3 regions of the Thioalkalivibrio sp. ALE17 genome follow, and region 1 is predicted to be linked to each of the others. Evidence: predicted binding sites of a transcription regulator. Region 1 holds the regulator's gene; each other region holds the start of a gene.
What was found. Region 1 encodes sigma-54, which starts transcription at its own class of promoters, with help from an activator protein. Its sites were predicted from a motif close to TGGCANGNTNCNTGCTT; they were not measured.
Positions count from the first base shown of each region.

Region 2: H609_RS0101695 (TorF family putative porin) is a predicted target of sigma-54. The motif match lies at 5,223-5,239, and genes of this name have one in related genera.
Region 3: H609_RS0108680 (CmpA/NrtA family ABC transporter substrate-binding protein) is a predicted target of sigma-54. The motif match lies at 2,837-2,853, and genes of this name have one in related genera.

Region 1 is NZ_AUDT01000003.1:89,713-97,262, reverse strand. Features, by position in the region: gene H609_RS0103675 (KpsF/GutQ family sugar-phosphate isomerase) at 1-539, shown strand, start outside; gene H609_RS0103670 (HAD family hydrolase) at 539-1,078, shown strand; gene lptC (LPS export ABC transporter periplasmic protein LptC) at 1,117-1,662, shown strand; gene lptA (lipopolysaccharide transport periplasmic protein LptA) at 1,643-2,170, shown strand; gene lptB (LPS export ABC transporter ATP-binding protein) at 2,167-2,937, shown strand; gene H609_RS0103650 (RNA polymerase factor sigma-54) at 3,027-4,508, shown strand; gene hpf (ribosome hibernation-promoting factor, HPF/YfiA family) at 4,525-4,863, shown strand; gene H609_RS0103640 (PTS sugar transporter subunit IIA) at 4,867-5,334, shown strand; gene hprK (HPr(Ser) kinase/phosphatase) at 5,386-6,417, shown strand; gene rapZ (RNase adapter RapZ) at 6,425-7,297, shown strand; gene H609_RS0103625 (PTS sugar transporter subunit IIA) at 7,349-7,550, shown strand, end outside.
Region 2 is NZ_AUDT01000002.1:2,289-9,838, reverse strand. Features, by position in the region: gene H609_RS0101725 (DNA-formamidopyrimidine glycosylase family protein) at 1-454, shown strand, start outside; gene H609_RS0101720 (PQQ-dependent sugar dehydrogenase) at 567-1,727, shown strand; gene msrA (peptide-methionine (S)-S-oxide reductase MsrA) at 1,739-2,371, shown strand; gene H609_RS0101710 (gamma-glutamyl-gamma-aminobutyrate hydrolase family protein) at 2,606-3,436, opposite strand; gene H609_RS0101705 (amidoligase family protein) at 3,423-4,445, opposite strand; gene folB (dihydroneopterin aldolase) at 4,519-4,878, shown strand; gene H609_RS0101695 (TorF family putative porin) at 5,294-6,025, shown strand; gene H609_RS0101690 (P-II family nitrogen regulator) at 6,092-6,430, shown strand; gene H609_RS0101685 (ammonium transporter) at 6,466-7,550, shown strand, end outside.
Region 3 is NZ_AUDT01000012.1:45,485-53,034, reverse strand. Features, by position in the region: gene H609_RS0108690 (ABC transporter ATP-binding protein) at 1-269, opposite strand, end outside; gene ntrB (nitrate ABC transporter permease) at 280-1,227, opposite strand; gene H609_RS0108680 (CmpA/NrtA family ABC transporter substrate-binding protein) at 1,239-2,657, opposite strand; gene H609_RS0108670 (nitrate regulatory protein) at 3,144-4,457, opposite strand; gene H609_RS0108665 (DsrE family protein) at 4,585-4,941, opposite strand; gene H609_RS0108660 (hypothetical protein) at 5,032-5,274, opposite strand; gene H609_RS0108655 (TMEM165/GDT1 family protein) at 5,578-6,135, shown strand; gene H609_RS0108650 (TVP38/TMEM64 family protein) at 6,070-6,846, opposite strand; gene H609_RS0108645 (replication-associated recombination protein A) at 6,852-7,550, opposite strand, start outside.

The sequences.
Region 1 (7,550 bases):
GCGAGGCCTGCCCGCTGGGCCTGGCCCCCACCTCCAGCACCACCGCGGCGCTGGCGATGGGCGACGCCCTGGCGGTCGCGGTACTGGATGCACGCGGCTTCACCGCCAACGACTTCGCCCGCTCGCACCCTGGCGGCCGGCTGGGCCGGCGGCTGCTGGTGCATGTCGCCGACATCATGCACACCGGCGACGCGATCCCGCGCATCACGCCGGAGGCCCCGCTGAAGGACGCCCTGTTCGAGATCACCCGCAAGGGCCTCGGGCTGGTGATCGTGGCCGGCGCCGACGACCGCATCCAGGGCGTGTTCACCGATGGCGACCTGCGCCGCACCCTGGATGCCGGGCACAGCCTGGACGGCCTGACCATCGGCGAGGCGATGACCACCGGCGGCCACACCGCGCAGCCCGACTGGCTGGCGGTCACGGCACTCGAGACCATGGAGAGCCGGCGCATCAACGCCCTGCCGGTCACCTACGCCGACCAGCGCCTGGTCGGCGTGATCAACATGCACGACCTGCTGCGCGCCGGGGTGGCCTGATGAACCTGGATGCCGCGACCCTGCGCACCCGCCAGCAGGCCGTACGCCTGCTTATCCTGGACGTGGACGGCGTGCTGACCGACGGCAGCCTGTTCCTGGGCGATGGCGGCGAGCAGTACAAGGCCTTCAACAGCCGCGACGGCCACGGGATCCGCCTGGCGCTGGACGGCGGCCTCGACATCGCCATCCTGACCGGGCGCACCTCCGGGGTGGTCGAACACCGCATGCGGGACCTGGGCGTGGAGCACCTGATCCAGGGCCGCCGCGACAAGGGCGAGGCCCTGCACGAGTTGCTGCAGCGCACCGGCCATGACCCGGCGGAAGCCGCCTTCATGGGCGACGACATCGTCGATCTGCCGGCCATGCAGCGGGTCGGGCTCGGGATCGCGGTCGGGGACGCCCACCCGCTGGTATGCCGCCACGCCCAGTGGGTCACCGAGGCCCACGGCGGGCGCGGCGCCGTGCGCGAGGCCTGCGAGGGGCTGCTGGCCGCGCAGGACCGGCTGGACGCCCTGCTCGAGACCTACCTGAACGGATGAGCCGGCGGAGACGCAACCGGTACGGTCTGGCGCCGCCGTTGGTCCTGTTCACGCTGGCGTGCGCAAGCCCCGCAACCGCCGAGGTCACCCCGCCCGAGGGCGAGGTGACCCTGCAGATCGACGGATTCACGCTGCACGCCACCGGCGACGACGGTGAGCGGACCCACCGGCTGCAGGGCACCCGACTGCGCGAATTCGGCCGCGACGGGCCGCAGTGGGTGGATGACCCGGAACTCGACCTGTTCGCCGATGGCGGTATCGAATGGCGCTGGACCGCCCCGGCGGCCCTGCACCGCCCGGCTGACGAAACCCTGGACCTGGTCGGCCCCACCCACGGCGTACAACCAGCCCGCGGCGAACGCGTGCAGACGGTCATCGACTCGCGGGATGTACGTATCGCCACAGACACCATGGTCGCCACCTCGGACGCCCTCTCCACCCTGAACCAGCCCGGGCTGTTCCAGCGCGGCACCGGCCTGCGCGTGGACTCGCGAGCGGATACCATAGAGCTGTTCCATGACGTGTACTCGCTCTACAGCGAGGCGAGCGAGGAGGACCCCGCGCATGACCCCGATCCCGAATAGCCGCCGCCTGCCGGGCCTGCTTGCGGCGGCCGGCCTCCTCTCCGCCCTGCTGGCGACGCCGGCCCTGGGCCAGCAGGGATCGGGACCCTCGCTGCCGGTGGAGATCACCGCCGACCGCGCGGAGATGGACGAACGCCAGGGCCTGGGCACCTACACCGGGGACGTGATCGTGATCCGCGGCGACATGACGCTGGAGGCCGACACGGTCTACGTGCGCACCCGGGATCGTCGCCCTTACGAGATGGAGGCCCACGGCGAGCCGGCCCGCCTGGAATCCCCCGACCCCGAGACCGGCGAGATGCGTATCGCCACCGCGCTGCGCATCGACTACCTGCTGAACGAGGACCGCATGATCCTCACCGACCAGGCCCATGTGATCACCGCCAGCGAAGAGGCGCGCGGCAAGCGCATCACCTACGACCTGACCACCGACGTGATCGAGGCCGAACGCGGCGAGGGCGACAGCGAACGCGTACGCATCACCATCCAGCCACGCGACGACGAATGAACGCACCCGCCACCAGCCCGGCGCCGGAACCCGCCGAGGCCCGTGATCGCCTGATCGGGCGCGAACTGACCAAGCGCTACGGCCAGCGCACCGTGCTCGACCAGGTGGATGTCGACCTCGCACCCGGTGAAGTGGTCGGCCTACTGGGTCCCAACGGCGCCGGCAAGACCACCTGCTTCTACAGCCTGGTCGGGCTGATCCGCCCTAACGCCGGGCGCATCACCCTGGGCGGGCACGACATCACCCGCGCGCCCATTCACGTGCGCGCCCGCGCCGGTCTCGGCTACCTGCCCCAGGAGGCCTCGATCTTTCGCCGCCTGAGCGTGTGGGACAACCTGCAGGCCGTGCTGGAACTGCGTCCCGGACTGGACCGCCACGAACGCCGGCGTATCGGCGACGCGCTGATCGAGGAGTTTCAGCTCGAGACCGTGCGCCACAGCCCCGGGATCGCGCTGTCCGGCGGCGAACGTCGGCGCGCCGAGATTGCGCGGGCCCTGGCCGGTGACCCGCAATTCATCTGCCTGGACGAGCCCTTTGCCGGGGTGGACCCGATCTCGGTGGGCGATATCCAGGATGTAATTCGCCACCTTGCAGCGCGCGGCATCGGGGTTCTGATCTCCGATCACAACGTGCGCGAGACCCTCGGGATCTGCCACAGGGCCTATATTCTGAGCGAGGGGCGCCTGCTGGCCGCCGGGACACCCGACGAGCTACTGGCCGACCCCCAGGTGCGCCAGGTCTATCTCGGCGAGAATTTCCGCCTGTGATGCCGGCACGCGCACAACCCGCGCCGGTGCACAAACCACGAGGCACGATTTAAGATCGCTCTTATGGTCACCCGCGCCCCGCATAGCCAATGCTGAAACCCGGCCTGAATCTTCAGCTGGGTCAGACGCTCACCATGACCCCGCAACTGCAGCAGGCCATTCGCCTGTTGCAGCTGTCCACGCTCGAACTACAGGTGGAGATCCAGCAGGCGCTGGAGAGCAACCCGATGCTGGAGCAGGTGGAGGACGAGGACGAGATGGCCGCGACCGAGCGCCTGGACGCGGAGGGCGAGGTGGTGGAAGGCGACCGCATGGAGGCCACTACCACCAGCGATGACGTGATTCCCGAGGAGCTCACCACCGACAGCCGCTGGGACGACATCTACGAACCGCCGCCCGCCCCCAAGGGCGTGGATGACCGCGACCCACTGGAGAACACCAGTGACGATGACGGCGAGGGCCTGCAGGACCACCTGCTGTGGCAGCTGCACCTGAGCCACCTGACCCCGCGCGACCAGCGCATCGGCGCGGCCCTGATCGACGCGATCAGCCCCGATGGCTATCTCGAAGGCGACCTCGAGACCCTGGCCGAGACCATCAGCCGCGGCGAGGACGAACCCGTCGGCGTGGACGAGGTCGAGGCGGTCCTGCACTGGATCCAGCAATGCGACCCGCTGGGCGTGGGCGCGCGCGACCTGCGCGAATGCCTGGAGATCCAGCTGCGCGAACTGGCCCCGGACGCCCCCGCCCGCGAGGCCGCCCGGGCGATCCTGGAACACGGCATGGACAGCCTGGGCAAGCGGGATTACAAAGCCCTGCAACGCCAGTCGGGTGTGCGCGACCCGGACGAACTGGCGCGCGCCCTGGACCTGATCCGCACCCTGAACCCGCGGCCGGGCGCGCAGATCAGTGCCGCCACCTCCGAATACGTGGTGCCCGATGTCTACGTGCGCCACACCCCGGAGGGCTGGCGCGTGGAGCTGAACCCGGAGATCGCGCCACGCATCCGTATCAACGACCTCTACGCCGGCATGGTGCGCCAGGTATCGGATGCCCGCGACAGCGCCTTCATGCGCGACCAGCTGCAGGAGGCGCGCTGGTTCCTGAAGAGCCTGCACAGCCGCAACGACACCCTGCTGCGCGTCGCCGAGGCGATCGTCCATCGCCAGCAGGGCTTCCTGGAACACGGCGAGGTCGCGATGCAGCCATTGATCCTGCGCGATATCGCCGAGATCCTGGAGATGCACGAATCGACCATCTCCCGGGTCACAACCCAGAAATACATGCACACCCCGCGCGGGGTCTTCGAGTTCAAGTATTTCTTTTCCAGCCACGTCGGCACCAACGACGGTGGCGAGTGTTCCGCCACCGCCATCCGTGCCATGATTCGCGAATTGATCGACGACGAACCCGCGAACAAGCCGCTCAGCGATGCCCGGCTCGCCCAGATCCTGGCGGACCGGGGCATCAATGTGGCGCGTCGCACCGTAGCCAAGTACCGCGAGGCGATGCACATCCCTTCATCCAGCGAACGCCGGCAGATGGCCTCCATGCCCACCGGCCACAAGTAACCAAGGAGTCCCGACCATGCAGATCAACCTGACCGGCCACCATGTGGACCTCACCGACGCCCTGCGCGACTACGTCAACGAGAAGTTCGCGAAGCTGGAGCGCCACTTCGACAAGGTCATCGACGTGCACGTCGTGCTGACCCACGAGAAGACCCAGAACCAGTTCAACAAGGCCGAGGCGAATCTCCAGGTCAGCGGCAATCACATCCACGCCGAGGCCTCCCACGAGGACATGTACGCCGCCATCGACGCGCTGATCGACAAGGTCGACCGCCAGCTGATCAAGCACAAGGAAAAGGTCAAGGATCATCACCGGGCCGAGGGCGCCCAGCGCAACCGCGAGCAGGCCTCCTGACCCATGTCCATTGCCGAGCTGATCACCGCCGAGCGCATCCGCCTGGAGCCGGAATGCTCCAGTCAGAAGCGGGCCCTGGAGGCCCTGTCGGAACTCCTCGCCGGCGGCGGTGATGCCGGCGGACCGGGCAGCACCGCGATCTTCGAGGCCCTGTCCGCGCGCGAAAAGCTGGGCTCCACCGGCCTGGGCCATGGGGTTGCGATCCCCCATGGCCGCCTGGCCGATCTCGAGGCTCCGCGCGTGGCCGTCCTGCGCCTGGAGAGCGGCGTCGACTTTGACGCCATGGACCACGAGCCGGTCGACATCCTGATCGCCCTGCTGGTCCCGGAGGCCGCCACCAGCGATCACCTCGACCTGCTGGCCCAGCTGGCGCGCGGGCTTTCGCAACCGGACACCATTGCCGCCCTGCGCCGGGCCGGCGATGCCGCCAGCCTGGAACAGGAACTCGTCCGCCGCTTCCGCGAGGGCTGATCCCGTGCGCCCCGCACCCTGCCACGCCACCGATCCCCGCCGGCCCTGCTCATGAACGAGGCACTGGGCGAAGGCGGGATTGCCCGCGACATCAACGTGGAGAGCCTGATCCAGGCTATGGGCAACCGCCTGGATCTGCGCTTCGTGCATGGCGAGCACGCCGCCCCCGACCGCAAGCTGGTCGGCGAGGACGGGGATGACCTGCCACTGGCCGGCCACCTCAACCTGATCCGCCCCAACCGCATCCAGGTCATCGGGGACTTCGAGGCCCGCTACATCGCCGGCCTCAGCGACGACCAGCGCAACGACCTGATCCTGGAGATGGCCCGCACCGGCACCACCGCGGTGATCTTCGCCGAGGACACCTGCCCGTTCTCGGAGATGCCCCATGCCCCGCAGGAGGCGCTGCCGCTGATCCTGTGTTCCAGCACCAGCAGCCACGAGATCATCGCGCTGCTGCGCTACTTCCTGCAGCAGCGTCTGGCGCACTTCGAGGTGCGCCATGGCGTGTTCATGGAGATCCTCGGCATCGGTGTCCTGATCAGCGGGGCCTCCAGCGTCGGCAAGAGCGAGGTGGCGCTGGAGCTGATCTCGCGCGGGCACCGCCTGATCGCCGACGATGCCCCCGAATTTGCGCGTATTGCCCCCGACATCGTGCGCGGTCACTGCCCGGCCCTGCTCCAGGACCTGCTCGAGGTGCGCGGGCTGGGGGTCCTGAACATCCGCGCCATGTACGGCGACTCCGCGATCAAGGGCGGCAAGTACCTGCGGCTGATCATCGACCTGCGCGATCACGGCGAGCCCTCGCCGGTCCCCGACGACCGGCTGAACGGCCGCCGCGGCGAGATCGACATCCTTGGCCTGCGGATCCCGCTGATCAGCCTCCCGGTGGCGCCGGGTCGCAACATCGCGGTGATGATCGAGGCCGCCGTGCGCAACCACATGCTGCACATGCAGGGCTACATCGCCGGGGATGACCTGCGCGCCCGCCAGCGCCGGCAGATGAGCGGCGAGGCCGAGGAGCCGCCCTACCACCGGGCCGTGCCCGCCACGACCGTCCCTAACCCGGACCCGGAGGGCTGAGCCCGCCATGCGCCTGCTGATCGTCAGCGGTCTGTCCGGATCCGGCAAGACCGTGGCCCTGCACACCCTGGAGGACGCGGGCTATTTCTGTGTGGACAACCTCCCGCTGCCGCTGCTGCCGGACCTGATTCGCCAGGTGCGCCAGGGCCACTACGACACCGAGGGCGATCGCCACCTGGCGGTCGGCGTCGACGTGCGCAGCGGGCTGGAGGCCCTGAAGGGGTTTGCCAGCCTGCTGGCCGGGCTACGGGCGGAGGGCCTGCAGGTGGAGGTCCTGTTCCTGCAGGCCTCAAGCGACGTACTGCTGCGGCGCTACCACCTGACCCGGCGGCGTCACCCGCTGGCGCGCGATGGCGTGCCCCTGGTGGAGGCCATCGACCGCGAACGCGAGTGGCTGGGCCACGTCGCGGCGGAGGCCGACCTGACGGTGGACACCTCGCGGCTGTCGATGCACGACCTGGCCCGTACCCTGCGCGACCGCATGGGCGAGCGCGGAGAGCACGAGCTGTCCCTGCTGTTCCAGTCCTTCGGCTTCAAGCACGGCGCGCCGATGGACTCGGACTTCGTGTTCGACGTGCGCTGCCTGCCCAACCCCTACTACGAACGCGAGCTGGCCGGCCTGACCGGCCGCGACCCGGCCGTATGCGAGTTCCTCGAGGGGCACGGGGAGGTCGCGGCCATGTTCGACAGCATCCAGGGCTTTCTCTCGCAGTGGCTCCCGCGGCTGCTGGAGGACCACCGCAGTTACGTGACGGTCTCGATCGGCTGCACCGGTGGCCGACACCGCTCGGTATACCTGGTCGAACGCCTTGCGGGGGCGTGGCGGGACCGGGAACATGTTACTGTTAGCACCCGTCACCGCGAGCTGGGCAAGCAGTAACCACGAAGCGCGGGGGCAGGCCCCTACGGAACCCGCAATTGGAGCAGATCCATGGGCGTTGGTCTCATTCTGATCACGCATCAAAACCTGGGCGACACCCTCTTGCAGACCGCACAAAGCATGCTTGGCGGCCTGCCCGATGACTGCGAGTCCATGGCGATGTCCCAGAACGACGACCCCGACGAGGTCCTGGCCCGCGCCCGCGAGCGCCTGACCACTCTGGACAGCGGCGCCGGGGTACTGATCCTGACCG
Region 2 (7,550 bases), on a different contig from region 1:
GGACGTTCCCCGGCTGGATGCGCGGGTGGGCCCCGACCTGCTGGACCCGGCGATTGACCTGGATGCGGTTGTTGCCCGGGTACGCGATCGTGCCGATTCAGCCCGCCCGATCGTGGATGTGCTGCTGGATCAGTCCCTGGCGGCGGGGATCGGCAACATCTACAAGTCCGAGGTGCTGTTCCTGCAGGGGTGCCATCCACTGCGTCCTCTGGCACAGGTGCCGGAGGCCATGCTGCGCGGGTTGTACCGCGATGCCGAGCGCCTGCTGCGGCGCAATGTGAAGCCGGGGCCGCGGATTACCCGTGAGCGTGCGGAGGCGGGGGCGTTTCTGAACGTCTACGGTCGTCGGGGTGAGCCCTGTCACCAGTGCGGGGCACCGGTCGAATATGCCCGACTGGGCGAGCACCTGCGTGCGACCTACTGGTGTCCGGTCTGCCAGCCGGGGAACCCGTAGGCCCCCGCGGCATCCCAAAAGGATATGAATGATGCACGGCTCCTGGCCGTGCCGCCCAAGTCTCCAGCGGTATCCCGCCCCGCAGGCATCGCATTTTCCAAGGAGGTGAACCATGCAGACGCGCACGATGAAGACGAGCCGCCTCACCCTGGCGCCCGTGCTGGCCGGTCTGGTGATGGCCTGTACCGGATCCTCCGGGGTCTCGGCCGAGGGGCTCGGTGCCGGGGAGCACGGCCTGCAAGCCAGTGTGCTGCATGAGGGGCTTAATCACCCCTGGGCCATTGCGTTTCTGCCGGAGGGCGGGGCCCTGATCAGCGAGCGCCCGGGCACCCTGCGCTGGTTCGAGGACGCCGGGTCCTTCGACGGCCGGGGCGAGTTGGTGTCCGGTGTTCCGGGCGACCTGCAGGCGCGCAACCAGGGCGGCCTGCTGGACCTCGCGCTGCATCCCGACTTCGCCGAGAACCGCTGGCTGTACTTCACCTATTCCGCAGCCGTGGATGGCGGGCTCACCACACGCCTGGCGCGCGCACGTTTCCAGGACGGTGAGCTTCAGGGTGTGGAGACGCTGTTCACGGCCGAGCCGGGCGTCTCCGGGGGGCGGCACTTTGGCAGCCGCATCGTGTTCGATGACACGGGTTATGTGTACATCAGCGTGGGTGACCGCGGCCAGCGCGATCATGCCCAGGACACCTCCACCCATATCGGCAGCATCATCCGGCTGCATGACGACGGGCGCGTCCCGGACGACAATCCGCTGGTGGATGATGCCGATGCCCGCCCCGAGATCTGGGCCTGGGGGGTGCGCAACCCGCAGGGCATGGTGATGGACCCCGAGACCGGCACCTTCTGGCAGAACGAGCACGGACCGCGCGGGGGCGACGAGGTGAACATCATCGAGCCCGGGCTGAACTACGGCTGGCCGGTCATTACCCACGGCCGGGAGTATGCCGGCGGGCAGGTCGGCGAAGGCCTGACCGAGAAGGAGGGGATGGAATCGCCCCTGTATCACTGGACGCCCTCCATCGCCCCTTCGGGTATGGCGATCCTCCGCGATCCCGCCTTTGCCGACTGGGACGGCGATCTGCTCGTGGGCGGCCTGGCGCATCAGACCCTTCGCCGGCTGACCTTCGAGGGGCGCGAGCTGGTCAACGAGAGCGAGGTGCTGCCGGATCTCGACCGCCGCGTGCGGGACGTGCGCGTCCATGACGGGGCCATCTATATCCTGACCGACCACAATCCGGGGGAGCTGATCCGGCTCGTCCCGGCCGACTGACGGAGCCGCCGATGTTCGCCTTTTCCGAGCCGCGCATGCCGACCCCCGAACAGGCCCTGCCCGGGCGCGAAGAGCCGATGCCGGTCCCCGAGCGCCACATGGTCCTGGGGACGCCGCTGGCCCCGCCGTACCCCGAGGGCATGCAGGTGATCCATTTCGGCATGGGCTGTTTCTGGGGTGCCGAGCGGTTGTTCTGGCAGCAGGAGGGCGTGTACTCCACCAGCGTGGGCTACGGCGGCGGCTATACCCCGAACCCGACCTATCGCGAGGTCTGTAGCGGCCAGACCGGGCACACCGAACTGGTGCGGGTGGTGCTCGATCCGCAACGGGTCGGGCTGGAGGCGCTGCTGCGTACCTTCTGGGAAGGACACGACCCGACCCAGGGCATGCGCCAGGGCAACGACGTCGGTACCCAGTACCGCTCCGCGATCTACACCACCGACGCGGACCAAATGGCGGCTGCCGAGGCCAGCCGCGAGCGTTTCCAGGCTGCGCTGGACGCCGCCGGGCGCGGGGCGATCACCACCGAGATCGCCGAGGGCCCGGCGTACTACTTCGCCGAGGACTACCACCAGCAATACCTCGCCAAGGTCCCCAACGGCTACTGCGGCCTCGGCGGCCTGGACGTGCCCTATCCCACCTAGGTCGAAAGGCGTTTTTTACCACGAAGCCCACGAAGGCACGAAGAAGGGCAGGTCAAAAGCGATTCACAGGAAGGTTTTAAGACCGGAAGAAGGCTGATGCGACGGCCTCCAGCAGCACGTTGATATGGTGCCTTGAGCGACCGTCACGCACTCGACCCTTCACCTGCAAACCTTCTCTTCTTCCAGACTTCCTGTGAATCGCCTTTCTTCGTGCCTTCGTGGTGAATCAGTCTTTTAGCCGTTTTGGGTGGCGGCTTGGACGAGGGCGCGGAACAGGCGCTGGTGGCGGCGTTTCTGTGGGAGGTATTCGGGGTGCCACTGCACGCCGACGCACCAGTCGTGTTCGGCCTCGATGGCCTGGACCACGCCGGTCGATTCGCGGCCGGCGATCTTGAGGTCCCACCCCAGGTCATTGACGGCGTGGTTGTGGAGCGCGTTCACGTGGAGCGTCGTGTCGCCCAGGATGTTGGCCAGAAGGCTGCGCGGGTCCAGCTCCACCGGCTTGACCGGCAGCAGGCTGCGGGCCTGCGGGGTTTCCACGTAGAACTCGGCCAGGTCGCGATGCAGGGTGCCGCCACGTACCACGTTGACCAGTTGCATCCCGCGACAGATGCCGAGGATCGGGCGGTGCTCGTCCAGCGCGCGATGGATCAGGGCCTTCTCCAGCCGGTCGCGGTCGGTGTCCAGTACACCGCCGTGGGACTGGAACAACCGGCGCAGCAGCCACAGGGCCGGGTAGAAGAGATAGCCGATCAGGCGCTGCGACAGGCGGCGCTCCGCCTGCCGGATGGCGGCCGCATCCGGTCCCTCGGGGAGAGTCTCGCCGTAGAGCTCCGGATCCACATCCGCCCCGCCGCCCACCACCAGACCATCGAAGCGCCGGTGACCGCGCGGCTTGCCCGGGCGCAGCCGCAGCGGTTGGCCGCCGGCGCGCCACACCGCGAGCGCTGTAAACAGCCAGGCGGGCCCGCCGCCCTGGTCGGGTCCGGTAATGGCGATCACCGGGCGGCGTGGACGCGGCGCCACGGTATCGGTGGTCGTGCGGTCGGGCTCAGAACCAGTCACGGAGGCGCTGGCTCCAGTCGTCGGCCCATCGGCCCAGGGCCTGGCCGGGGCGTTCCAGATATTCCCGAGACAGGCGCTCCAGGCGTTCCGGATCCGCCGCCAGGCGCTCGACCTCGACCCAGCCGTTGAACGGCCGCGCGAGGCTCCAGTCCGGGTCGTCGATCTCGCAGTTGGGCAGGCGGTAGTGGAAGGCCGGCCGCGGCTTGATCAGCTCGTGTTCCACCGGGGCCGCGTCGATCCTGCCGGAGTCCAGGTGGGCGAACAGCGGCAACAGATCCAGCGGGCGGTTGCGGGTCGGGTTGTGCGCCAGGTAGGTATCGATCAGGCCGGCTTGGTCGGGACGAAAGTCCGGGTCCAGCACGTAGCGTACAAACGGGCCGGGGAAAGACCGAATGTAGGGCGACAGGCGCCGCGCCAGGTCGATGGCGCCCGCCGCAGTGAGCACTTCCACCATCAGCAGGAAACTGCGCAGGATTGCCAGCAGCCACTCGGCATCGGTGCGGTGCACCTCGATATTGATCTGCAGCCCGAAGGCATAGAGAAACGAGCGTTCGGTACCCAGTGCGCCGGCCTGCTGCAGGGCGGCGCGCACCCGGTCCAGGCGGGGAAGGTCAGCCGTCGCGATCGGCGGCGCCACGATCTCGTGCGGGACCAGGCGGCCCGCGGCGTCCGCGAGCCAGCGCTCCAGCGCGGCCTCGTCGGAGTCGTCCAGCTCGATGCCCAGGCGCGCGAGGTGTTCGCGGTAGCCGCGGTCCTTCAGTACCCGGGCGTCCAGCTCCAGTTGGAAGTCGCCGACGTCCGTGTCGCGTACGTGGAAGACGAAGGCGTTGTCCGATTCGACGTGGCCCCCGAACTCGCCTTTCACGGTCTCGGCCATCGTCTCCAGCGACACCCCGGCCATCTCGATCTCCACGCCGATGCGTCGGGGCTCGCCATCCGGGTTGGCGGGCCAGGGGAGTTCGTGAAAGGGCTCGCTCATGCGTGTCTCGTAGTAATCGGGAGGCACCATGATAGCGGCTCGGTGTACCTCGTGCGGCCCGGGCAGTAGGATAGGCGCCGACCCACAGGAGCCCGCCGAACCCATGGATCGAATCTATCTGCGCGACCTCGAGATTGACGCCGTTGTTGGCGTCTACGACTGGGAACAGCGCATCCAGCGCCGCCTGCGATTCGATATCGAACTGGCGGCCGATACCCGCATCGCCGCCTACTCCGGCGAGATCGGCGACACCGTTGACTACGAGGCGGTGGCCAACGCCGTGCGTGCCATCGTCACGCGCGAGCCGCATGCCTTGCTGGAATCCCTGGCCGAGGAGATCGCCGAGGCCCTGATGGCCCAGTTCGGCACGCCGTGGCTGCGCATCAAACTCGGCAAGCCCGGTGCCGTGCCCGGCGTGCGCGAGGTCGGCATCGAGATCGAGCGCGGCAGCCTTTCCTCGTAGACCCGCGCCGGCCACGGGGCGCTGTCCCGGCCGGCGCCATCCCCATGCCGTGCTGTGTCGTCGCGAGGCGACGTGGCGATCCGCAGGGCAGGGAGGTGTTCGCCGTGCGTCCCGCATGGCCGCGTGTGCGCTCGCCGCGCCTGTCCCAGCCCCGATTTGCCTCTCCGACCCCGCCACTTGCCGAAGGACTGAACCTTCCTGAATCCCGGACATGGTTCACAGTCTTCGGTCTCCGCACGTTTTTGGTGCGTGTGCACTTTTAGTGCGCACCAAATAAAGGCAAAAGCCCGTGGTTGGGCCGCAACAGGTGTTGCGAAAAGCCGATTTTGCTCCCTTTTGGTACTTGGCACAGCCCGTGCAAGGACCGGGTGTCGACTACGCGACACTCGATTGACCAATCTGGGAGATGACCAACATGAAGAAGTTCACCCGTTCCGCGCTGGCCGCTGCTGTCCTCACCGTAGGCTCCACCGGTGGCGTCGCCTTTACCTCCACCGCCGCCGCGGAGCTGTCCGTGAACATCGGCGCGGTGTCCAATTACTACTTCCGTGGTTTTTCCGAAACCGACGACGGTGCTGCCGTTCAGGGTGGTATCGATTACGAGCATGCCTCTGGTTTCTACGTGGGAACCTGGGTATCGAATGTTGACTTTGGCGTCGACGAGGGGAATGAAGATCAAACAAGCTACGAAATGGATCTTTATCTTGGATTTGCCGACGCGTTCGACAATGGGTTCGGCTACGACGTCGGTTACATCTATTACGCCTATCCGGATGCCCGAGACGATACCGGTTCCCTGAGTGCCGACTTCGGCGAGATCTATGGTGAAGTCAGCTTCGATACCGGCGTTGTGGGACTGTACGGCGGTATGGCCTACGTCGTTCACGACAGCGATGACTCGGCCCTGGAAGACGACGACATGTACTTCTACGCCGGCCTGGATGTCCCGTTCATGGACGTCTACAGCGCCGGCTTCCTGGTAGGTCGCACCCGCTTCGACGATTCCAGCCTGGACAACTACACCCACTACACCGCCAGCCTGACCCGCGACGCGGGCGACTGGGGCGAGTTCAGCTTCAATCTCGAGTATGTCGACGAGACCGACGAAGACCTGGGCGCCTGGGTGGGCTGGTCCAAGACCTTCTGATTCCGCATTACCGCCTAAAGCAACAGCGGGTCCGTCAGGTGGCGGGCCCGCCCACAGGAGTCTGACATGAAGATGATTACCGCCGTAATCAAGCCGTTCAAGCTTGATGATGTTCGCGAGGCGATCTCGGAGATCGGCGTACAAGGGATGACCATGACCGAAGTAAAGGGTTTTGGTCGCCAGCGCGGTCATACCGAGCTCTATCGCGGTGCCGAGTACGTGGTCGATTTTCTGCCCAAGGTGAAACTGGAAGTGGCTGTCGACGAGAACCTGGTCGATCAGGTGGTCGAGGCCATTTCCAAGTCTGCCAGCACGGGCAAGATCGGCGACGGCAAGATCTTTATCACACCGGTGGAGCAGGTCGTGCGTATTCGCACGGGCGAGACCGGCCCGGAAGCCCTTTAAGGCCTCCGTCTTCCATCGAATGAGGAATTTCAATCATGGAAATTGAACAGCAAGTTGTCGAACTCGCCTACGCAATGGACACCTTTTACTTTCTGGTGGCCGGCGCGCTGGTGATGTGGATGGCCGCGGGCTTTACCATGCTCGAGGCCGGGATGGTGCGCACCAAGAGTGTGGCCGAAATTGCAACCAAGAATATCGCCCTGTATTCGATCGCCAGCATCATGTACATGCTGATCGGCTACAACATCATGTACAGCGACGGCCTGAGCTCCATCATTCCGGGCCTGGGCTTCCTGATCTCGGGCGACAATGCGGTCGCGGACGTACTGGGTAGTGGTGGCGACATCTACTACTCTGATCGTGCCGACTTCTTCTTCCAGGTCGTGTTCGTGGCCACCGCGATGTCCATCGTCTCGGGTGCCGTGGCCGAGCGCATGAAGCTGTGGGCCTTCCTCGCCTTCGCGGTCATCCTGACCGGCTTCATCTACCCGATCCAGGGCTTCTGGAGCTGGGGTGGCGGGATCCTCGACCAGATCGGCTATCTGGACTACGCCGGTTCCGGCATCGTCCACTTCACGGGTGCCGCTGCCGCGCTGGCCGGTGTGCTGCTCCTCGGGGCGCGCAAGGGCAAGTACGGCAAGGATGGCCAGATCAACGCGATCCCGGGCTCCAGCATGCCGCTGGCCACCCTGGGTGTGCTGATCCTGTGGCTGGGCTGGTTCGGCTTCAACGGTGGTTCCGAGCTGAAGGTCTCGGACATCGAGTCGGCCAATGCCGTGGCCGCCGTGTTCGCCAATACCAACCTGGCCGCGGCCGGGGGTGTGGTCGCCGCTCTGATCACCACCCGTCTGGTGTTCGGCAAGGCCGATCTGACCATGGCGCTGAACGGCGCGGTCGCGGGCCTGGTGTCCATCACCGCCGAGCCGCTGATGCCCAGCCCGTTCCTGGCGATGATCATCGGTGCCATCGGTGGCGTGATCGTGGTCTTCTCGATCGTCGCGCTGGACAAGCTGAAGATCGACGACCCGGTCGGCGCGATCTCCGCGCACGGTACCGCCGGTATCTGGGGTGTGATGGCGGTCCTGCTGTCCAACCCGGACGCGACCTTCTTCGGCCAGAT
Region 3 (7,550 bases), on a different contig from region 1:
GGCAGCAGGGAGTGGTTCTGGAATACCACGGCACGCTCCGGTCCGGGCTCCACCACCTCGCGATCTTCCAAAAGAACGCCCCCGGTGGAGGAACGCAGCAGTCCGGCCACGATGTTCAGCACGGTGGACTTGCCGCATCCGGAATGCCCGATGATGGACACGAATTCGCCTTGCTGGACCTTCAGATTGACGTTGTTGAGCACGTTGAGCGGCCCGCGCGGGGTGGCGAACGTCATGTCCAAATGGTCGAGATTGAGATAGTGACTCATGGGTCTCTCCTTACGCGGGTGCGTAGTCAAAGCGTTTCTTGATCAGGCCGACCGCGCCGTCCAGGGCGATACCCACCAGGCCGATGACGAAGATCGACACGATGATCGAGGCCACATTGAGGTTGTTCCATTCATCCCAGATGAAGAATCCGATCCCGACCCCACCGGTGAGCATCTCGGCCGCCACGATCACCATCCAGGCGATCCCGAGCGCGAGGCGCATACCCGTCAGGATGTAGGGCATGGTTGCGGGGACCAGGATCTTGCGCGCCGCTTCCAGACGCCCCAGGCGCAAAACCTGGGACACGTTGGTGTAGTCGCGCGGAATCGCCTGCACCCCAGCGGCGGTATTGATCACGATCGGCCAGATGCTGGTGATGAAGATCACGAAGATCGCCGAGGGGTTGACCGCCTGGAACACCAGCAGACCCAGCGGGAGCCACGCCAGGGGCGAAACCGGACGCAGGAGCTGCACCACCGGGCTGATGGCGCGACGAGCCGTGAGGGACGCGCCCATCATCAGTCCCAGTGGGATTCCCACCAGTGCCGCCAGGCCGAAGCCCGCCAGGACGCGACCGAGGGAATACAGCACCTGCCAGCCAATCCCCATGTCGTTCGGGCCGTAGTCATAGAACGGATTGCCAAGCAGATAGACCGCCTCGGCCCAGACCTGCCCCGGGGTGGGGAGATCCGGAGCGACCGTGGACTGGAGCCAGACCCAGCCCCCCAACAACAGGGCGAACGCGACCAGCGGGAGTACCAGCACCGGAAGCCAGCGCTGCAGTTTCTCCGCCATCACCTCGAACCGGTCATCGTGCACTCCACCGGCCTCTCCCGGCGTACCCACGCGTGCATCCGGTTCCGGTTCGGCCACCGTTTCGGCAACCGTACGGGCCTCGATATCGTCAGCGACCTCGCGATCCACCGCGAGACGCATGTCGGCGTAATTCGTAGACACGGGGGCCTCCTTTATCCGTTCGCCGCGGCAAGGTCGTCCAATGCGACTTTGCGGCTATGTACGTCGAATCCGGCGACATACCCCGTCAGGTCGTCGGGATCGTAAATCCGGCCATCAATGAACCGATCGGGGCCCATCGCGATGGGCGAGGAGGCCTCTTCCAATGTCCAGTGATCCTCTCGGGTGCCTTCCTTTTTCCAGTCGATTTCCGGATAGTCGACACCCACCTCGGCGGCCGCTTTCCGGTACAGGTCCGGTCGATAGACCTTCTCCGCAACCGCACGCATGTCGACCGGATCCTCCAACTGCCCCCAACGGGCCATCTGCGTGACGAACCAGGCCGCGTGCGAACGCCACGGAAAGCTGGCCGCGTAACGATGAAATACGTTGAAGTCCGGGAAGGGTTCGGGATCTCCGTCCGGGGTGAACTGCAGTGTGCCCGTCATCGACATGGCGACGACGTGTTCGGGCGCGTTGACAAAACGGCGGCCCGAAATGATGCGCACCACCTCTTCGCGGTTTTCAGGCTTGTCCATCCACTCGTTGGCCTCGATCAAGGCACGCAGCGCGGCCTGGTGCGTATTCGGATGTTTTTCCGCCCAGCTCTCGAGTACGCCGAACACCTTCTCTGGATTGTTGTTCCAGATCTCGTAGTTGGTCACCAGGGTCTTGCCGATCCCCATGTCCACCGCACGCATGTTCCAGGGCTCGCCCACGCAGTAGCCATCCATGTTGCCCGCGCGCAGGTTGGCCACCATCTGGGGTGGCGGGATCACGACCAGGCGTACATCCCGATCCGGATTGATCCCGGACGCGGCCATCCAGTAGCGCAGTTCATAGTTGTGCGTGGATACGGGGAACACCATGGCGAAGGTCATCGGGGCACGGCCAGCTGCCTGGTCGGCATCAATGACCTTCTTCAGGGCGCGCGCGGAAATCGGCCGTTCGTTCATGGCCTCGGGATCGGCCTCGACCATCCGGTCGTAGAGCTCGTTGGAAACGGTGATCGCGTTGCCGTTGAGGTCCATGCTGAACCCCGTGATCGTGTTGCGCTGGGTAGCACCCACGCCCAGCGTCGCGGCAATCGGCATTCCCGCCAGCATGTGCCCGCCATCCAGGCTCCCAACGGAGACCTTGTCGCGGATATTGGCCCAGGAAGCCTCCTTGGCCACATGGACGTCGAGACCGTGGCGCGCGAAATACCCCTTCTCCTGGGCAACGACCAGCGGGGCACAGTCGGTCAGGGGGATAAATCCGAACTCCAGGCTGGTCTTTTCCAGCCCTTCGGATCCCCCGGCATAGGCCGCCGCCCGGAAAAAGTCCGGATGCATCCCCAAGGCGGCGCCACCTGCCAGAACGCCGCCGGCCTGAAGGAAGCGCCGGCGCGACAGGCCGGCGGTCTTTTTCGTGTCATTCGTGTGATCGGTCATTGCGGGTTCACTCCCCTTGTCAGCAAACACATCCCAAAAACGAAAAAAGGCGCCGCATCAGCCCGGCCGCGTTTGCAGCCGGGTGATGGACGCCTTTGTCCAGTCCCATCGGAGGCCCGGTCACCGGGTCTCCCTGTTGTCAGGCGACGAACCGCCGTTGGCTCGTCTTACCGATACTCCTGCAGGAGGTGTGCCAATTCGCCGTTACGAATCGACCCCGCGAGGCACAATCGCGCCATGGCACGGGAAAATCGGATGGTTTCGAACATCGGGTCGAACGTTTGCGGGAAGCCCGAAGTCCCGAAGCCGATCCCGGAGGCACCAACCTGGGGCGCGCTGGCGGTGCAGATGAACCGGGCTGGTGCACTACCTGTAGGAGCCGCCCTGGCGGCGAAGCCCCTGCCAGTGTCCGCCACGGGCAGGGGCTTCGCGGGCAAGCCCGCTCCCACAGGGGCACCCCCACCGGCATCCCTTTCCCAAGGCTGGCTACAGGCCGCCCTTGCCCAGCAGATCGGACATCGCGACGGTCGCCTCGGCGACCTCGGCCAGGCGCCGGTTCTGGTTCATCGCCGTCTGGCGCAGGAGCTTGTAGGCCTGATCCTCGCTGAGGCCACGGTGCTGGATCAGCAGGGCCTTGGCACGCTCGATGGTCTTGCGCTCGGCCAGGGCCTGGCGTGCCGCATGCAGCTCGTCCTCCACCGACTGCAGCCGGGCCGCCTGGCGCTGCACCAGGTCCATCACCGAGTGTCCGACGATCGGTACGTTGAGTGCGGCATCGCCCTCCTCCTGCGAGGGCTCCAGCCCCTCCGGCGCGCCGAAGAACACCGCATACGGCACGCTGTCGCGCAGTTCCGACTCGGCGAGTTGCGCAACCCGGTCACGCACCGCGCCGAGGTCCGCGCGATCCGCCGTGATGCGTGCCGAGCAGCACTCGTTCAGGTGCATCTCCAGCAGATCCTCGATCTCCTTCATCGCGTCGATGCGCGCGGTGGTACAGGCAAACCATTCCTCGGCCCGGGCGGGGTCGTGGTGCCCGGAGGCCTCGGTACAGGCCCGACGGCGAAGGCGCTCGATGTCCGCCGCGAAGGCCGCCGTCTGCAGTTCGCGCCAGGCGGCACAGGCCGCCGGTGCCGCGAACTCGGAGAAGATACGGAACGCCCGTTCCTGGGCATCGATCCGATGGACCAGCGCCTGGCGCAGTTCGGGCTCGAAGTTCGCGGCGCCAAACCCGGCGGCCCCGATCGCGCGCTCCTGCCCTGCCAGTTCCTTGCCCTGCATGAAGTTCAGCAGGGCCACCAGGGCCCGCGAGACCTCGGGATCGGTCGCCGAATCCGCAGCCTCGAACACCAGGGCCATCAGGGCGCGAATCAGCTCGCTGAAGCCGCGAGTCGAGTCCATCGGGCTCAGGGTCAGCTCCAGGACCTCCTCGCGCAGGCTGCCCAGGCCGGACAGGCCATGCAGCGCCAGCGCCATGCGCCCCAGCAGCCGGCTACGGCCATGGGCGCAGGCGTCCGGGGCCAACCAGCCATCCAGGTGCTCGCGGAACGCGGCCGCGGCGGCGTCCGATTCGGCCCGGTACTGCTCCAGTTCGCGGGTATAGCGCTGGCCGCCGGACCCGATCCAGAGGCTGGAGGCCCCGCGCTCGCGCTGCAGGGCATGCACCAGCGCGCGGATGCGCCCGACCAGCTGCACCGCCTCCAGCAGGCGCTCCAGGCTCACCACCTCGCACTTGCGCGAGGCGACCAGGAAATCGCCAATGGACTCTTCGAGGGAAAAACTCGGGGGTGTGTTCTGGGTCATGCTCGTCGTCCGTGAATCACTCCCGGAACAAACAAGCATGCAATGTGCCAGTTCGACCGACTGACAGCGGGGGTACAAACAAAAACGGGCGGGGCATCACGCCCCGCCCGCGGAACGGCCCGGCCGATCAGAAGCTCATGGAGCGGTCGAACTCGGCGACGGCCTGGACGTAGTGGCCCATGCCGGCCATCTCGGCGTTCGGCAGGAAGTTGTGCTCGCCGACGTCGCGACCCTTGGCGCAGGCCTCGCAGGCCCAGAACGGAACGCCTTCACTCACCAGCGAATCCACGATGTCCTTCATTGCCGGCATGTTGTGGCCGACGATCTTGTCGTACACGTTGCGGTTGGCGATGTTCACGGCCTCGCCCTGCAGCCAGACGGTCACATCGTGGCCCTGCTGCTTGGCCACATTGGCGGCGATCATGCCAAGCGTGGCGCGGGTCGGGTCGTCGGTACCGGCGGTGACGGCAACAATAAAGCGCATGGGAATCTCCCGGGGTTGAAAAGGTGCGAAAACGGTAGCGGCCGGCAAGCGGCGCGTCGATTTCCCACAAGCCAGGGAGAAACAATCGGCTCAGGGGGCGCCCTTCGTGGTGAGACTGTTGCGATAGAGCTTGAACGCCATCAACAGCCAGGGCACGGCATGGACGACCAGGTCGAGCACGTCGAGTGGCCGGGTCAGCTCCCCGGCAAACAGCCAGCGCAGTTTCTCTGCGACATGCGGCTCGGGGATCCAGGGGGCCAGGCCGACGGTCGCAACCAGCAGTGCGAACAGCCAAAGGGGGGCCCGATCGACCCAGTAAAGGAAGCGTTTCATCGCGCGCATGCTACCCAAGCCTCGTCAGCGGCGCAGCCCGGAGCCGCGATCGTCCTTGCCCGCGCGGACCGGGATGACTAGAATCCGTCCAGCTTCAGGGGAGTAGCGACTCGGGTGGCCTGGCCTCACCGGGGTCTGCATCAACAGATTCGGTTCTCCGTTCGGAGGCCCGTGGTGCAGACAGCCCCGCCGCCGATGCGGCACCGGGCCCCGCGAGACCTGTGGCATTGCGCCAGCATCCGTGGCCGGGTGGATGGTGCGATGTCACTTGTCTTGCCCATCCACCCGGCCCGGAAGACCGTCATGGAAGCCCTGCTCGTCTCCACCGTCATCGTCGCCATCGCCGAGATGGGCGACAAGACCCAGCTCCTCGCCCTGTTCCTGATCTGCCGTTACCAGCAGACCTGGCCCATCATCTGGGGCATCGTGGTGGCCACGCTGGCCAATCACTTTCTCGCCGCGCTGGCGGGCGTCTGGATCGGCGCCAGCATCCCGGACGAATGGCTGCGCTGGGGGCTCGGGATCGGGTTCATCGTCATGGCCGCGTGGGTGCTGGTCCCGGATGGCGAGGACGAGCTGCCGGCCGCCTCGAAGCACGGCGTGTTCTGGACCACCACGGTGCTGTTCTTCCTGGTCGAGATGGGCGACAAGACCCAGGTCGCCACTGGCGCGCTGGCCGCGACCTTCGACAGCCTGATCCTGGTCGTGATCGGCTCGACCATCGGCATGGTGCTCGCGAATGCCCCGGTGGTGTGGCTGGGCCAGCGCTTCGCCTGCCACCTGCCCCTGCGGCTGTTACGCGCGCTCGCCGCCCTGCTGTTCCTCGCCCTGGGCATCGGGGTCCTGCTCGCCTGGGTCTGAGGAAGATACTGAGGTCAGCGGCGCCTCGGTGTGCAGTGTCTTCTGGCCCAGCCAGATGCGGCGCACCAGACGCGGCAGCAACAACAGAAGCGCCAGCACCGCGAGCAGGGCCAGCCCCAGCTGGACCCCGCTGTCGGCGCCACTGGCCATCTCCCGGGTGGCGTGCCCCAGCCAGGCATAGGCGAACAGGCTGGGGATCAGGGCGACCATGGTCGTCAGCGCGAAGACCGGCAGCGGCAGCCGGACCAGTCCCAGGGCGTAGTTCGTCGGCGCGAACGGAAACACTGGCACCAGACGGGTCAGGGCCACAACCCGCCAGCCCTCGGCCTCCACATCCGCCCGCAGCCGCGTGCTGCGCGGCCCCATGCGCGGGGCCAGCCAGGGCTGCAGCCAGGTACGCGCCAGCAGGAAGGCAATGACCGCCGCCAGGGTCGCTGCCAGCAGGCTGAGGGCGGCGCCGGTGAAGGGGCCGAACAACGCCCCGCCCAGCAGGATCCAGAAGGTACTGGGCAGCGGGAACAGGGCCAGCAACATGAAGGCGAGCACGAACACCAGATAGGCACCCGCACCCCAGCCCCGCAGCCAGGCCTCCACCTCGCCCAGCGGGAAGCCAAGGCTCGGCCACTCGGTGGTCAGCAGGATCCACGCCAGCGACACGCCGAACAGGATCGCCGCCACCGTCAGCCACCGCTTGTGATGCCGGATGCGCAACCCGGTCAGCCCTCCGCGCCGGGGTTGTCGCCCGCGTCGCGCAGGCGGTCCAGGCGCTCCGCCAGCGCGCGCTCGGTGCCGTCCCGGCGCGGGCTGTAGAAGCGCGCGTCCTCGAGGCCTTCCGGCAGGTACACCTGACCGCGCGCGAAACCATCCGGTTCGTCGTGATCGTAGCGATATCCCGCACCGAAGCCCTCCTCGCGCATCAACTCGGTCGGCGCGTTGCGCAGGTGCAGCGGCACACCCGCGCTGCCGCTATCACCGATCGCCGAACGTGCCTCGTTCAGGGCCGCATAGGCGCTGTTGCTCTTGGGTGCGGCGGCCAGTTCGATCACCGCCTGCACCAGCGCCAGGTCGCCCTCCGGCCGCCCCAAACGCTCCATGGTCTGCCAGGCGGCCAGTACCCGCGCGCCCAGCCCGACCGCGGCAAGGCCGATGTCCTCGTAAGCCATACGCAGCAGGCGCCGGCCCAGGTAGTCCGGGTCGCATCCGGCATCCAGCATGCGGGTCAACCAGTACACGGCGGCATTCGGATCCGAGCCGCGAACCGATTTGTGCAGGGCGGAGATCTGGTCGTAGAAGGCATCGCCCTGGCGGTCGAAGGCCAGGGACTGCGCGCCCATGACCGCGCGCAGGGCATCACCGGTAATGGCCCCGTCGCGGGCGAGATCGGAGGCGGTCTCCAGCCAGTTCAGTGCGCGCCG